DNA from 3 places in the Bacillus sp. KICET-3 genome. Region 3 is predicted to be linked to each of the others. Evidence: predicted binding sites of a transcription regulator. Region 3 holds the regulator's gene; each other region holds the start of a gene.

Region 1 (4,284 bases), 940 kb from region 3:
TAGACGTCCAGCCTCTCGCTTCCCTGAAACGGCCGTCATTCTCAGAAGCGATCGTTTCCAGGGTTCTCGTCGAAGTCGTGCCGACGGAAATGATCCGCCCCCCGCTATCTTTGACGCGGTTAAGAATCGCGGCCGTTTCTTCCGTCATTTCATAAAACTCGGCATGCATATCATGCTCTTCCACATGTTCCGCGCTGACAGGCCGGAATGTTCCGAGTCCGACATGAAGGGTGATAAATGCAATCTCCACGCCTTTTTGTTTGAGCGCTTCAAGTATTTCTTCCGTAAAATGCAGCCCGGCCGTAGGCGCAGCCGCTGATCCTTGTTTCTTGGAATATACCGTCTGGTAGCGCTCCTTATCATCGAGCTGTTCTTTGATATAAGGAGGCAGCGGCATTTCGCCGAGGGATTCAAGCACCTCGTAGAAAATCCCTTCATAGCGGAACTCGATTTTTCTTCCGCCGTGGTCGAGCTCTTCTGTGCAGACTGCTGTAAGACGTCCGTCACCGAACGTAAGAACGGTGCCCCGCTTCACCCGCTTGGCAGGTTTGACGAGCGTCTCCCAGATGTCGCCTTCCTCCTGTTTTAACAGGAGCACTTCGACCTTGGCACCTGTCTCTTCTTTAATGCCGAATAAGCGTGCAGGGAGAACCCGCGTATCGTTCAGCACGAGACAGTCGCCCGCCTGCATAAAATCAATGATGTGCTTAAAGGTGCTGTGGGTGATGTCCCCCGTTTGTTTATTAAGCACCATCAGCCGGGAAGCGTCCCGTTCTTTAAGCGGAACCTGGGCAATCAGACGCTCCGGCAGGTCAAAATCAAATAATTCTACTTTCATGTTTTTCACCTTATTCTATCTGTATACTTTGATCTTACTTCATCCGTCCGAAGATTGAGAACAGCACGGACAGGATGATACTGATGACAATACACGTGACAACCGGAAAGAAAAATGTCACATTCCCTTTTTTTACAAAAATGTCTCCCGGCAGTTTGCCGATGACTTGCATGAATAAACCGACGGCAAAAATGACAGCGCCTAAAAGCATCAGCATCTTTGGAAAGTCAGTCATGGCTTTGGAACCTCCATTTTAAAATGGCTGTAAACATCAGGGGTTACAATGCGTCCCCGCGGCGTCCTTTGAATAAAGCCGATCTGGAGAAGATAAGGCTCATACACATCTTCAATCGTATGGGATTCCTCGCCGATCGTGGCGGAAATCGTATCGATGCCGACGGGGCCGCCGCCAAATTTTTCAATCATGCCCAATAAAAGCTTACGGTCAATATGGTCGAGCCCGAGTCTGTCCACTTGAAGGCGCTCAAGCGCATCAACCGCTACCTCTTCCGTAATGGAGCTGTTGCCAAGCACCTGGGCAAAATCTCTGACCCGCCTTAAGAGTCTGTTGGCAATTCGCGGTGTGCCCCTTGACCGTCTTGCGATTTCCCGGGCGGAGAGCGGGTCAATATCAACTTCAAACAGCTCTGCCGTTCTGACGACGATGTTTGACAGCTCGTCCTGGTTATAATACTCAAGCCTTGACAAAACGCCAAACCTGTCTCTGAGCGGCGCCGTCAAAAGCCCTACTCTTGTAGTTGCGCCGACGAGCGTGAAAGGCGGAAGATCCAGCCTGACGGAGCGGGCTGACGGACCTTTTCCGATGACGATATCAAGGCAGAAATCTTCCATCGCCGGATACAGGACTTCTTCGATCGAGCGGTGCAGACGGTGGATTTCGTCAATAAATAATACGTCTCCCGGCTCAAGCGCCGTCAGAATCGCCGCCAAATCGCCGGGGCGTTCGATCGCGGGCCCCGATGTCGTGCGGATGTTTACACCCATTTCATTGGCGATGATTGCGGCAAGCGTCGTTTTCCCCAATCCGGGAGGGCCGTATAAGAGGACATGGTCCAATGTCTCCTCCCTCATTTTCGCAGCTTCGATGAAGATTCTGAGGTTATCTTTGACCTTTTCCTGGCCGATGTACTGAGCGAGCTTTTGCGGCCGCAAACTCTGCTCAATCGCTGATTCATGGTTGTCTAGTTCACTTGATACAAGCCGATCATCCATGAACATCACCTTACTTTAATAGTTTTTGCAGTGCTTTTTTGACATATTGATCCGTTGAGAGCGCCTCTTCTTTTTTCAAGTGAGGCAGCACTTTTTTAATTTCGCGGTCAGAGTAGCCGAGCGCGCTTAAAGCTTCAAGCGCTTCCTCGAGCGCGGTTGAAGCTTCATGCGCCTGCTCCCGCTCCTCATGGTTGAACAGGCTCGCCGCCATTGTTGGGACGGCATCCGCCAATTTTCCTTTCAAGTCGAGAATGATCTGTCTGGCTGTTTTTTTGCCCACACCGGGGAATTTGACCAGAAATGCTTCGTCCTCATTTTCAATCGCTTCAATAACCGCCCCGGGATCGCCGGAAGCAAGGATGGCAAGCGCTCCTTTCGGGCCGATTCCCGTCACATCAAGCAGTTTTGCAAACAGCATTCTTTCTTCCCTTGCCGAAAATCCGTACAGGGAAGACGCGTCTTCTTTTATGTAATGGTATGTATAAATTGTTTCTTTGCTTTTTTCTTTATAAATAAATGGATTCGGGGTAAAGACCTGGTATCCGATTCCGCCGTTTTCAATCACGATATACTGGGGCGATACATATTCAATGGTCCCCTTAACAAATTCGATCAACGTTCATTCACCTCTTTGACTGCTCTTCATTGTAACATAAAACAGGCAAAGCTAGAATGAAAAAGTTAACATATGTTCGCTCAGCAGCAAACGCACGTACCGATGATCAAATCTTTTTTACACTTAAAAAAAGACATAACTGCGTCATGTCTTCATATCCTTCAAATGATGCCGGTTTCCGGACGATTTTACTGCCTCAATGACATGTTCAAATTCCTTTTTCGTACGGTATGGAATGCCTTTCTTGAGATCATCGGCCATCCGGCTTTCAAGGCGTTTTATATCAATCTGGAAAAAGGATTGAATCGGTTCAGATAAAATTCCCGGGCGTCCGTGAAACGTCGAAATAACGCCGTCTTCCGTCACGCCGATATAGCCGTTTGTTTTGCTGAGAGGAGAGATGTCATCGACCTGCTTGCGAAACAACATGAAATTCTTTTTATGATCAATAAGCTGCCATCCTTTGTAAGCGACTTTGAAATCCTCCACTTTGCCAATGGTGACTTCCCGGTTTTCAATTCCAACATCACCGTCCAAATACACTTTTTCAAACTGAATGTGAACTTTAGCCGGCTTTTTATCGGGGGCCGGTTCGGCTGCGGCAGCACTCTGCTGAAAGCTGAAAACGGCAGCCAGAGACAAGCTGCAAAGCAGTAAAAACCCGTTTTTCTTCCTCACTTTTCGGCTGTTCATCAATATCACCTTCTTTTTGCCTTCACGATTTTACTCATAGTGTGACCAACGCCGTTGGAAATTAACCATTTCCCGCAGTTTCTCATATGAAAATGCGCGAATGCCGCCGCCGGAGGCCGCAGTTTTTTGATGAGACAATCGCTTTACAATCCGTTTACAATTATTACTTTTTTTAGCGATTCATATTGTTTCAGGCATTTAGGATGCAAAATCGTCCAATCTCATGTATAAACAACATTATAGAGATTCTTTAAGAGCCCTTAAAAAGAAGGTGAACTCAGGCGTGACAAAGGCAAAAACTTATGCAGAAGCCGTTATATATAACACGAAAAAAAGATTTAACAAGCTTGTCAAAAAGCCCGATGAAATAGAACTCATCGGGAAAGGACGAAGCGCTTATGTGTTTAAGCTGACCGATCAGGGGAGGGAAATGGCGCTGAAGGTCTTTTTTCCCGAGTTTAGAAAAACCGCTGAAAAAGAAGCGGAAATATACAAAAAGCTGTCCGATTCTTCTTATTATCCCGATATTTATGAGACGGGACATTCGTATATTCTAATGGAATATATTCAAGGACATACATTTTATGAGTGTCTCAATAAAGGGATCCCCATTCAGGATGACATGATCAAGGAGGTGGACCGCGCGTTAAACGACGCGCGGCGCAGGGGGCTGAATCCGTCTGACATCCATCTGCGCAATCTGATACTGACGCCTTCCGGGCAAATAAAAGTCATCGATGTCGCCAGATTTTTGCAAACGAAAGAATGCACACAGTGGGATGACTTAAAAACAGCTTATCAAATTTTTTATAAAAAAAACGGATTCCCGCAAAAGCTCCCTAAATTATGGATGGAAATGATCTCTTTTCTTTATAAAAGAAGCTGGCTGCAAAAACAATGGGCC
Region 2 (4,284 bases), 390 kb from region 3:
AGTTGAACATCAAGACCGTAAGCAGCCAGGGCAGCTCGACCACCTATGAAGTATCGGGAGCTGATAAGCTTGAGCTTGAGGTGAAAACGACTGGAGACTCCTGGGTAAGGGTGCAGGATGCGAAAGGAAACTCTCTTAAAGAAGGAACGATGAAAAAAGGGGAGACCTTTCAAAAAAATATAACCGACCAGGATCAGATTGATTTGCGGATCGGATATGCACCGGGTGTGGAAATTAAAATCAACGGCAAGGTTCTTTCCTATGAACTTGATCCGAAGAATGTGATGACACAAAATATAACGATTCAAAATAAAAAGGAGGAAAAGTCATCTTAATGCCCGGATGACTTTTTCTTTCGTCCATCAGCAATAATACGATACATATGGAGGCAACTTTATGTTTAACTTACCGAATAAAATTACGCTTTCGAGAATCGCCTTAATTCCTATTTTCATGATCATCATGCTTGTTCCGTTTCAGTGGGGATCGCTTTCTTTCGGAAACGAATCGATTCCGGTCGCACATCTGATCGGCGCCCTTCTGTTTATTTTCGCATCTGTTACCGATTGGGTCGACGGTTATTATGCGAGAAAGCTGAATCTTGTGACGAACTTCGGGAAATTTCTTGATCCGCTTGCAGACAAATTGCTCGTATCCACGGCTTTGATCATTTTGGTTCATTACCATCTGGCGCCGGCATGGATGGCGATCGTCATTATCAGCCGGGAATTCGCTGTGACAGGACTCCGCCTTGTTCTTGCAGGGACAGGGGAAGTCGTGGCGGCGAATATGCTTGGAAAAGTGAAAACATGGGCACAGATCATCGCCATTTCAGCGCTTCTCCTGCACAATCTGCCATTTGAGCTCGTCTCGTTCCCGTTTGGCTCTCTGGCATTATGGGTGGCCGTCTTTTTCACCGTCGTATCCGGATGGGATTATTTCGCTAAGAACTGGGACGCTTTAAAAACATCGAACTAAACATTAGGGAAGTGGAAAACATGAAACTGGAAAGAAAAGCTGAAATCATTGCCGTCGGTTCAGAGCTTTTGCTTGGGCAAATTGCCAATACGAACGCGCAGTTTATCAGCAAGCAGCTCGCGGAAATCGGCATCAATGTTTTTTATCATACAGCGGTTGGAGACAATCCCGAACGCTTGAAGCAAGTGATTAAAACCGCGCAGGAAAGGTCTGATTTCATCATCTTTTCCGGCGGGCTCGGGCCGACGAAAGACGATTTGACAAAAGAAACGATCGCCGAGGTCGTCGGACGTCCGCTTCAGCTTGATGAAGAAGCCTTTCAATCGATTGAGGATTATTTCAAAAAAACGAACCGCACGATGTCACCGAACAATCGGAAGCAGGCACTGATCCTCGAAGGGTCTGATGTATTGCCAAACCGGTTCGGCATGGCCCCGGGGATGCTTTTGGAGCATGAATCCCGCTTTTACATGCTTCTTCCCGGACCTCCGAAAGAGCTGAACCCAATGTTTGAAAACGAAGCGAAGCCGCTCATTCTTGAAAAACTGGGCTCAAAGGAAAAAATCGTCTCAAGGGTGCTTCGGTTCTTCGGAATCGGAGAATCCCAGCTTGAAACGGATTTGGAAGACCTTATTGACGCTCAGACTAACCCGACGATCGCGCCTTTGGCGGCCGATGGGGAAGTGACCCTCAGGCTGACGGCCAAACACGCGGATCCGGCTGAGACGGAACGCCTTCTTAAAGAAACGGAAGACCGGATTTTAGAGCGTGTTGGGGAGTTCTTTTACGGATATGACGATACTTCGCTTGTTGAAGAGCTTGCGAAAGCCTGCGTCCGCAAAGGGATGACGCTGTCTGCCGCGGAAAGCTTTACAGGCGGGCTGTTTTCGAGCTGGCTGACGGAGCTCAGCGGAGCCTCCGAATATTTCAGAGGAGGAGCCGTCTGCTACACAAACGAATTGAAAGTTTCAGCGGCAGGAGTTTCCGAAGAAACGCTGAACCGCTTCGGAGCCGTCAGCGCGGAATGCGCGAAGGAGCTCGCAGCAGGCATCAGAAACAAAACCGGAAGCGACATCGGCATCAGCTTTACCGGAGTAGCCGGTCCGAATACGCAGGAAGGCCATCCCGCAGGAAAGGTATTTATCGGGGTCTCTGTGAACGGCAAAGCAGAAGAGGTGCATGAATTCATGTTTGCCGGCTCCAGATCCGCGGTCAGGAAGCGTTCCGCCAAATACGGCTGCCATCTGCTGCTGAATGTGCTGGGAAAATAAGCGATAATATCTTTTTCGGAGAATCTTCCTTTTAAAAAAGACCGCTTTATCCTATGAGATCATATTTTTATCGTTTAAAACCCGTCAAAAAAATCGAATATGCGTTCGCTTTTTTCTTGGCAAATCAGTGCAAACAAGGTATAGTAGATATAGCGGAAGTGATAAAGGAGGAAAAAATAGAATGAGTGATCGTCAGGCAGCCTTAGACATGGCGCTTAAACAAATAGAAAAACAGTTTGGTAAAGGTTCGATTATGAAACTGGGCGAACAGACTGAAACAAGAATTTCAACTGTACCGAGCGGTTCTTTAGCGCTCGATGCAGCCCTCGGTGTGGGCGGATATCCGCGCGGAAGGATTATTGAAGTATACGGTCCTGAAAGCTCTGGTAAAACGACGGTGGCTCTTCATGCGATTGCCGAAGTTCAACAGCAGGGCGGACAGGCTGCGTTCATAGACGCCGAACACGCGCTGGACCCCGTTTACGCGCAAAAATTAGGTGTCAACATTGACGAGCTGCTGCTGTCCCAGCCTGATACGGGAGAACAGGCGCTTGAAATTGCGGAAGCGCTTGTCAGAAGCGGAGCCGTTGATATCGTTGTCATCGACTCGGTTGCTGCGCTCGTGCCGAAAGCGGAAATCGAAGGAGACATGGGAGATTCTCATGTCGGCCTGCAGGCCAGACTGATGTCCCAGGCGCTGCGGAAGCTTTCCGGAGCCATCAATAAATCGAAAACCATCGCGATCTTTATTAACCAGATCCGCGAAAAAGTCGGTGTAATGTTTGGTAATCCGGAGACGACTCCGGGCGGAAGGGCCTTGAAGTTCTATTCTTCTGTGCGCCTTGAAGTGCGCCGAGCCGAACAGCTTAAACAAGGCAATGATGTCATGGGGAACAAGACGAAAATTAAAGTCGTGAAAAACAAAGTGGCCCCTCCTTTCCGGACAGCCGAAGTGGACATTATGTACGGCGAAGGAATCTCAAAAGAAGGGGAGATCATCGACCTTGGAACAGAGCTTGACATCGTGCAAAAAAGCGGTGCATGGTACTCCTACCAGGATGAACGTCTTGGACAGGGCCGCGAAAATGCGAAGCAGTTCCTGAAAGAAAACAAAGACGTGCTTCTGATGATCCAGGAGCAGATCAGGGAGCATTATGGATTGGATGATGCCGGCAGTCAGGCTCCTAAAGGTGATGACGAAGAAATCCAGGAAGAACTCGAATTTTAATATTAAGGCCGCCGATGGATCGGCGGCCTTTTCTTCAGCTTTTTGCTGAGGCACCGATTCCCCCCTCCACTTAAAAAAACGCTCCGACAGCTGCCCGCGCCGAAGCTCCTCTTCCATTTTCAGCGGTTTGAAGCGCCATAAGCGGCGAATATCTTTTGAAACGTTAAGACCGTAAGCTTGACAAGTATTTCCCACACAATTACAATGAAATTGTATCACTTGTTTTTCTTAACATGATTGATAAACATTTAAACTTGACAAGGGCTGTGAAGCTTCTTCATTCCCTGTGAAGGTTCTGTATGTTGAGAAGAAAGTACAATGTACATGCCGACACTTACTTTTAGCAAGAAACAAGTTCATAGCAAGAGGAGGTGAAAGTATGAGTCCTTTAACAATTCTCATCTCCATTTTGCTGAGCCTATTCTGTTTAGTTGTTGGCTACTATGTTCGTAAAATCATTGCCGAAGCAAAAATTTCAGGTGCGCGGAATGCAGCCGAACAAATTCTTGGAGACGCAAAGCGGGATGCTGAAGCGTTGAAAAAAGAAGCCCTTCTTGAAGCAAAGGACGAGATTCATACGCTTCGGATAGAAGCTGAACAAGAAGTTCGTGAAAGACGAAATGAGCTTCAAAAACAAGAAAACCGTTTACTTCAAAAGGAAGAAAACCTTGATCGAAAAGATGAATCGTTAGATAAACGGGAAGCGATGTTGGAGAAGAAAGATCATTCTCTGAATGAACGACAACAACATATTGAAGAGATGGAAAGCAAAGTGGATGACATGATTCGTATGCAGCAGTCGGAATT
Region 3 (4,284 bases):
AATGTCAATATTATGAATGGAACGATGATAGCCGATGGCGGTACAGTAGGAATTCAGACACCGAACAGCCAGGCCGTGGTCGTCGGCGTTCTCGCAGAGGGGTATGATGCGGCTGCATCCATTAAAGGGCAAACCTACCAGCAGGTACCCGTCAGCTTAAAGGGCGGAGCGCAAATTGCCACCACCTCAGGCTTTGCGTTTGAGCCATCAAGCGCCGTCATCGCAGGAACAGGCGATATTACGGCCAAAGGCGAAAGAAATGCCGTCATCGGGTCTTCAGGCGGTTCCAGCACAGAGGGCTCCCGCGCCTTTATCACCGCTTCAAACAACTCTCATATTAAAGGAAACAGCGTATCCAGAACGATACTGTCCTCTGAAAGCATTACGCTTGAAGAGCCGTACACAGTAGCCGGGGGATACCAGTCAATTAAATGGCTTCTGGATTCCCTTTACGGGAATGGAACATTTGCGGGTTCTGTCAGGTCTTCCTTAACCGGATACGGAGAGTATTTTGAAAGTGAAAACGGGCAGCTCATCGAAACAGGCACCATTGTGGCGTTAAGAGGAGAAAAAATCGCACCGGCCCAAGCAGGGGATGACATGCTGGGGGTTATTTCGGAAACGGTCGCTTTTATTTCGGGAGAATTGGGGTTCGCCCGGCAGGAACGCTATTTGACGAACGAATTCGGCGGATTGATTGAAGAGAACGCGATTGATGAAGAAACAGGGGAGACGATTCGCATCCCGAAAATAAATCCCGACTTTGATGAAACTCTGGAAGCGAGCCGTTTTCTGCGGGCTGCCGGAGACCAATGGCATGTCGTTGGCCTTTTGGGACGGCAGTATGTACGGATTGACGGCACGGTACAACAAGGCGATTACATCAAGGCGCTTAACGGAATCGGGACAAGGGCTGGCGCAGGTTCTTGGAAAGTGATGAAAATAACCGCTCCTTACAGCCTTGAAAAAGGATACGGGATCGCGCTTGTCATGATTAAATAGCGGGCAAGACGGGCAGAAGAGACATTTCTCCATATTTCATTCACAACTGGAGTGCCAAACATTCACTATCGGGAGAGATCGGCGGGACATGCTGAGCTAGATGGCAAGGGCAGGTTCCGGGGCCGGCAGTTCCGGCGAAGCCTAAAAAAAGTTTCCTTTATGCAACTTTTTTGTTGACTGGAAATATGATATCGGAGATAATGATGTTGTAAGCATATTATGAATTCCTCTTTTCAGGTTCATCCTCCCAAAACGGGTCCGGATATGAACCTGATTTTTTTATGCAAAAAAGCTGCCGGAATAACCGGCAGCAAGAAGAGCTTCCCCTTTTAATGGACGGTGCGGAAAACGCCGATCACTTTTCCGAGAATGGTTACATTTTGCAGAATGATCGGCTCCATCGTCGGGTTCTCCGGCTGCAGGCGGATATGGTTCGCTTCCTTGAAAAACCGTTTGACGGTCGCTTCATCGTCCTCGGTCATGGCGACGACGATGTCACCGTTGTTTGCCGTGTTCTGCTGTTTCACAATCACATAGTCTTTATCCAATATTCCTGCGTCTATCATGCTTTCCCCCATAATCTCCAGCATGAAAACATGCTCGTCCGGCGGAGCCAGGCGATCCGGAAGCGGAAAGTACTCCTCGATATTTTCGACGGCGGTAATCGGTGTTCCGGCCGTCACCTTTCCGATGACGGGAACATTGACAACCTGGTTTTTCGGAATGTGGACTCCTTCTTCAGTGTCCAGGATTTCAATCGCTCTCGGCTTTGTCGGGTCCCTTCTGATCAGCCCCTTTGTTTCAAGCCTTGCCAAATGGCCGTGTACGGTTGAACTTGATGCCAGGCCGACCGCTTCGCCAATCTCCCTCACGGAAGGCGGATAGCCTTTGCGCTTCACTTCTTCCTTTATGAAACGCAAAATATCAAGTTGTCTTTTTGATAGCTTCGTCATGTTTTGCACCTCAAAACGTCGATTTTAGCTAGATTATAGCATGTTTTTCCTTTGAGTACAAACATAGGTTCGAAAAAAACGATTGACAGAAACATTTGTTCGTATGTATACTGAAGTCACTAAAAGCGAACAAATATTCTGTTTGAGGTGATCGATTTGAAAAAAGAATCATTCATTTTCGTTAGTCTCTTTACCGTCGGGATTAGCATTTGTATTCTGTTTATGTCTTTTGCCGCTAAGATCGAAGAAAACAAGCAATATGTTAAAATAGAAGTTCAAGAAGGGGATTCGTTATGGGGGCTGGCAGACCGCATTCAAGGAGGAAAAGCCGCCGACAGGCAAAAATTCATCGAGTGGGTTGCCGAACAAAACGATTTGCCGACATCCGTTATCCAACCCGGCGATGTTTTAGTCGTGCCGGTAACCAAGCAGCACTCTGACCAATATCAGCTGGCTGTGGTAGAGTAACAGGAATGGGGGGGATTTCCGTGAATGCGATTATATACACCAGGGTGAGCACGGCGAAAGAACAGCAGGAGACCTCCTTAAAACGGCAGGAAGAAGAGCTTGCAATGCTTGCCGCCGAGCACGGGATGACCGTTTTGAAAGTCATTTCCGAACAGGCGAGCGGATATGAGCTGGATCGCGACGGCGTCCTCGATTTGCTTGAAGAGATAAAAACGTCTGATGTCGACGCCGTTTTAATTCAGGATGACACGCGGCTCGGCAGAGGCAATGCAAAAATCGCGCTGCTTCACTGTTTATATAAAGAAGGTGTCCAAATCTACACATTGGCCCACAGGGGACAGCTGGAACTTTCAGAAGCAGACTCAATGGTTTTGGAGATTGTCGGCATTGTGGAAGAATATCAGCGGAAGATCCATAATCTGAAAATAAAAAGGGGCATGAAAAAAGCGGTCGAAAACGGATACCGTCCGGAGAAAAACTTGAAAAATCAGCATGAAGGAACCGGCAGGGAGCGGATAGAAGCCCCGTTGTCGGAAATCATCAGGCTGAGGGAAAACAAGCTGACGTTTGCCGAGATTGCAGCGGTTCTAAGAGGTTTTGGCTACAGCATTTCCAAAGCAACTGTTCACCGCCGCTACCAGGAATTTAAAGAGGGCGGATCAGACCAATCTGTTGTCAAATGAGAGCGAATTTAGTAGTATGAAGATTAAACAGATTAAAGGAGTTTACCATGATTTCTAAAGAAAAAATAGCCAGAATTAAAGAGCTTGCCAAAAAATCAAAAACTGGCTCTTTAACAGACGAAGAAAAAGCCGAACAGCAGCAGCTTCGCCAAGAATATCTGAAGGGAGTCCGCGCATCTATGAAAAATACTTTGAAAAACGTAACGATCGTAGATCCGGAGGGCAATGATGTAACTCCCGAAAAGCTGAAAAAGGAAAAAAGAAGCCGCAGGCTGCATTAATTTCAGGGAATACGCCAATATCGTATTCCCTTTTTGTATATACTATTGATGAACAATAAGGAAAGCATGACAAAAATTCATGATTTTTTCATTCAGCTTTTGAGCTGAAATGGTTGTGAAAACTGATGGGTAGATTTATGATAAGAAAGTAGAGTACATACAGGAAGGGGATAAAAATGAAAACGATTGAATTAAAGTCTGTAGCAACGATACGAACACTATCCATAGATGCTATCGAAAAAGCCAAATCCGGCCATCCAGGCATGCCGATGGGGGCTGCTCCAATGGCTTATGCGCTTTGGACTAAAATGATGAATGTAAACCCTGAGAATCCTAATTGGTTCAACAGAGACCGCTTTGTGCTATCTGCCGGACACGGTTCTATGCTGTTGTACAGCATGCTTCATTTAAGCGGATATGACGTTTCAATGGATGACTTAAAGAATTTCCGGCAATGGGGCAGCAAAACGCCTGGGCACCCTGAATTTGGACATACTCCTGGGGTTGATGCGACGACAGGCCCGCTTGGACAAGGAATCGCAATGGCGGTCGGTATGGCTCTTGCAGAACGCCACCTTGCGGAAACTTATAATCGTGACGAGTATCGTGTTGTCGACCATTATACATACAGCATTTGCGGTGACGGAGACTTAATGGAAGGAATATCATCAGAAGCGGCTTCTCTTGCTGGCCATCTGAAGCTCGGCCGTTTAATCGTGCTGTATGATTCCAACGATATTTCCCTTGACGGAGAGCTGAACCGCTCCTTCTCCGAAAATGTCAAGCAGCGCTTTGAAGCGATGAACTGGGAAGTACTCTATGTGGAAGACGGAAATAATATTGCTGAAATTACAGCAGCCCTTGAAAAGGCGAAGCAAAATGAGAAGCAGCCGACAT

The links. Region 3 encodes LexA, which represses DNA repair genes until DNA is damaged. Its sites were predicted from a motif close to CGAACATATGTTCG; they were not measured.
Region 1: ruvA (Holliday junction branch migration protein RuvA) is a predicted target of LexA. The motif match lies at 2,753-2,766, and genes of this name have one in related genera.
Region 2: recA (recombinase RecA) is a predicted target of LexA. The motif match lies at 2,344-2,357, and genes of this name have one in related genera.

What each region holds. Positions count from the first base shown of each region.
Region 1 is NZ_CP137345.1:3,233,789-3,238,072, forward strand. It holds gene queA (tRNA preQ1(34) S-adenosylmethionine ribosyltransferase-isomerase QueA) at 1-838, opposite strand, end outside; gene R5H20_RS16485 (DUF2905 domain-containing protein) at 873-1,073, opposite strand; gene ruvB (Holliday junction branch migration DNA helicase RuvB) at 1,070-2,071, opposite strand; gene ruvA (Holliday junction branch migration protein RuvA) at 2,082-2,687, opposite strand; gene R5H20_RS16500 (BofC C-terminal domain-containing protein) at 2,832-3,380, opposite strand; gene R5H20_RS16505 (protein kinase domain-containing protein) at 3,604-4,284, shown strand, end outside.
Region 2 is NZ_CP137345.1:1,903,119-1,907,402, forward strand. It holds gene R5H20_RS09600 (helix-turn-helix domain-containing protein) at 1-335, shown strand, start outside; gene pgsA (CDP-diacylglycerol--glycerol-3-phosphate 3-phosphatidyltransferase) at 397-978, shown strand; gene R5H20_RS09610 (competence/damage-inducible protein A) at 999-2,249, shown strand; gene recA (recombinase RecA) at 2,431-3,477, shown strand; gene rny (ribonuclease Y) at 3,857-4,284, shown strand, end outside.
Region 3 is NZ_CP137345.1:2,290,630-2,294,913, forward strand. It holds gene R5H20_RS11655 (peptidase G2 autoproteolytic cleavage domain-containing protein) at 1-1,002, shown strand, start outside; gene lexA (transcriptional repressor LexA) at 1,332-1,955, opposite strand; gene yneA (cell division suppressor protein YneA) at 2,112-2,423, shown strand; gene R5H20_RS11670 (YneB family resolvase-like protein) at 2,444-3,106, shown strand; gene R5H20_RS11675 (DUF896 domain-containing protein) at 3,154-3,387, shown strand; gene tkt (transketolase) at 3,564-4,284, shown strand, end outside.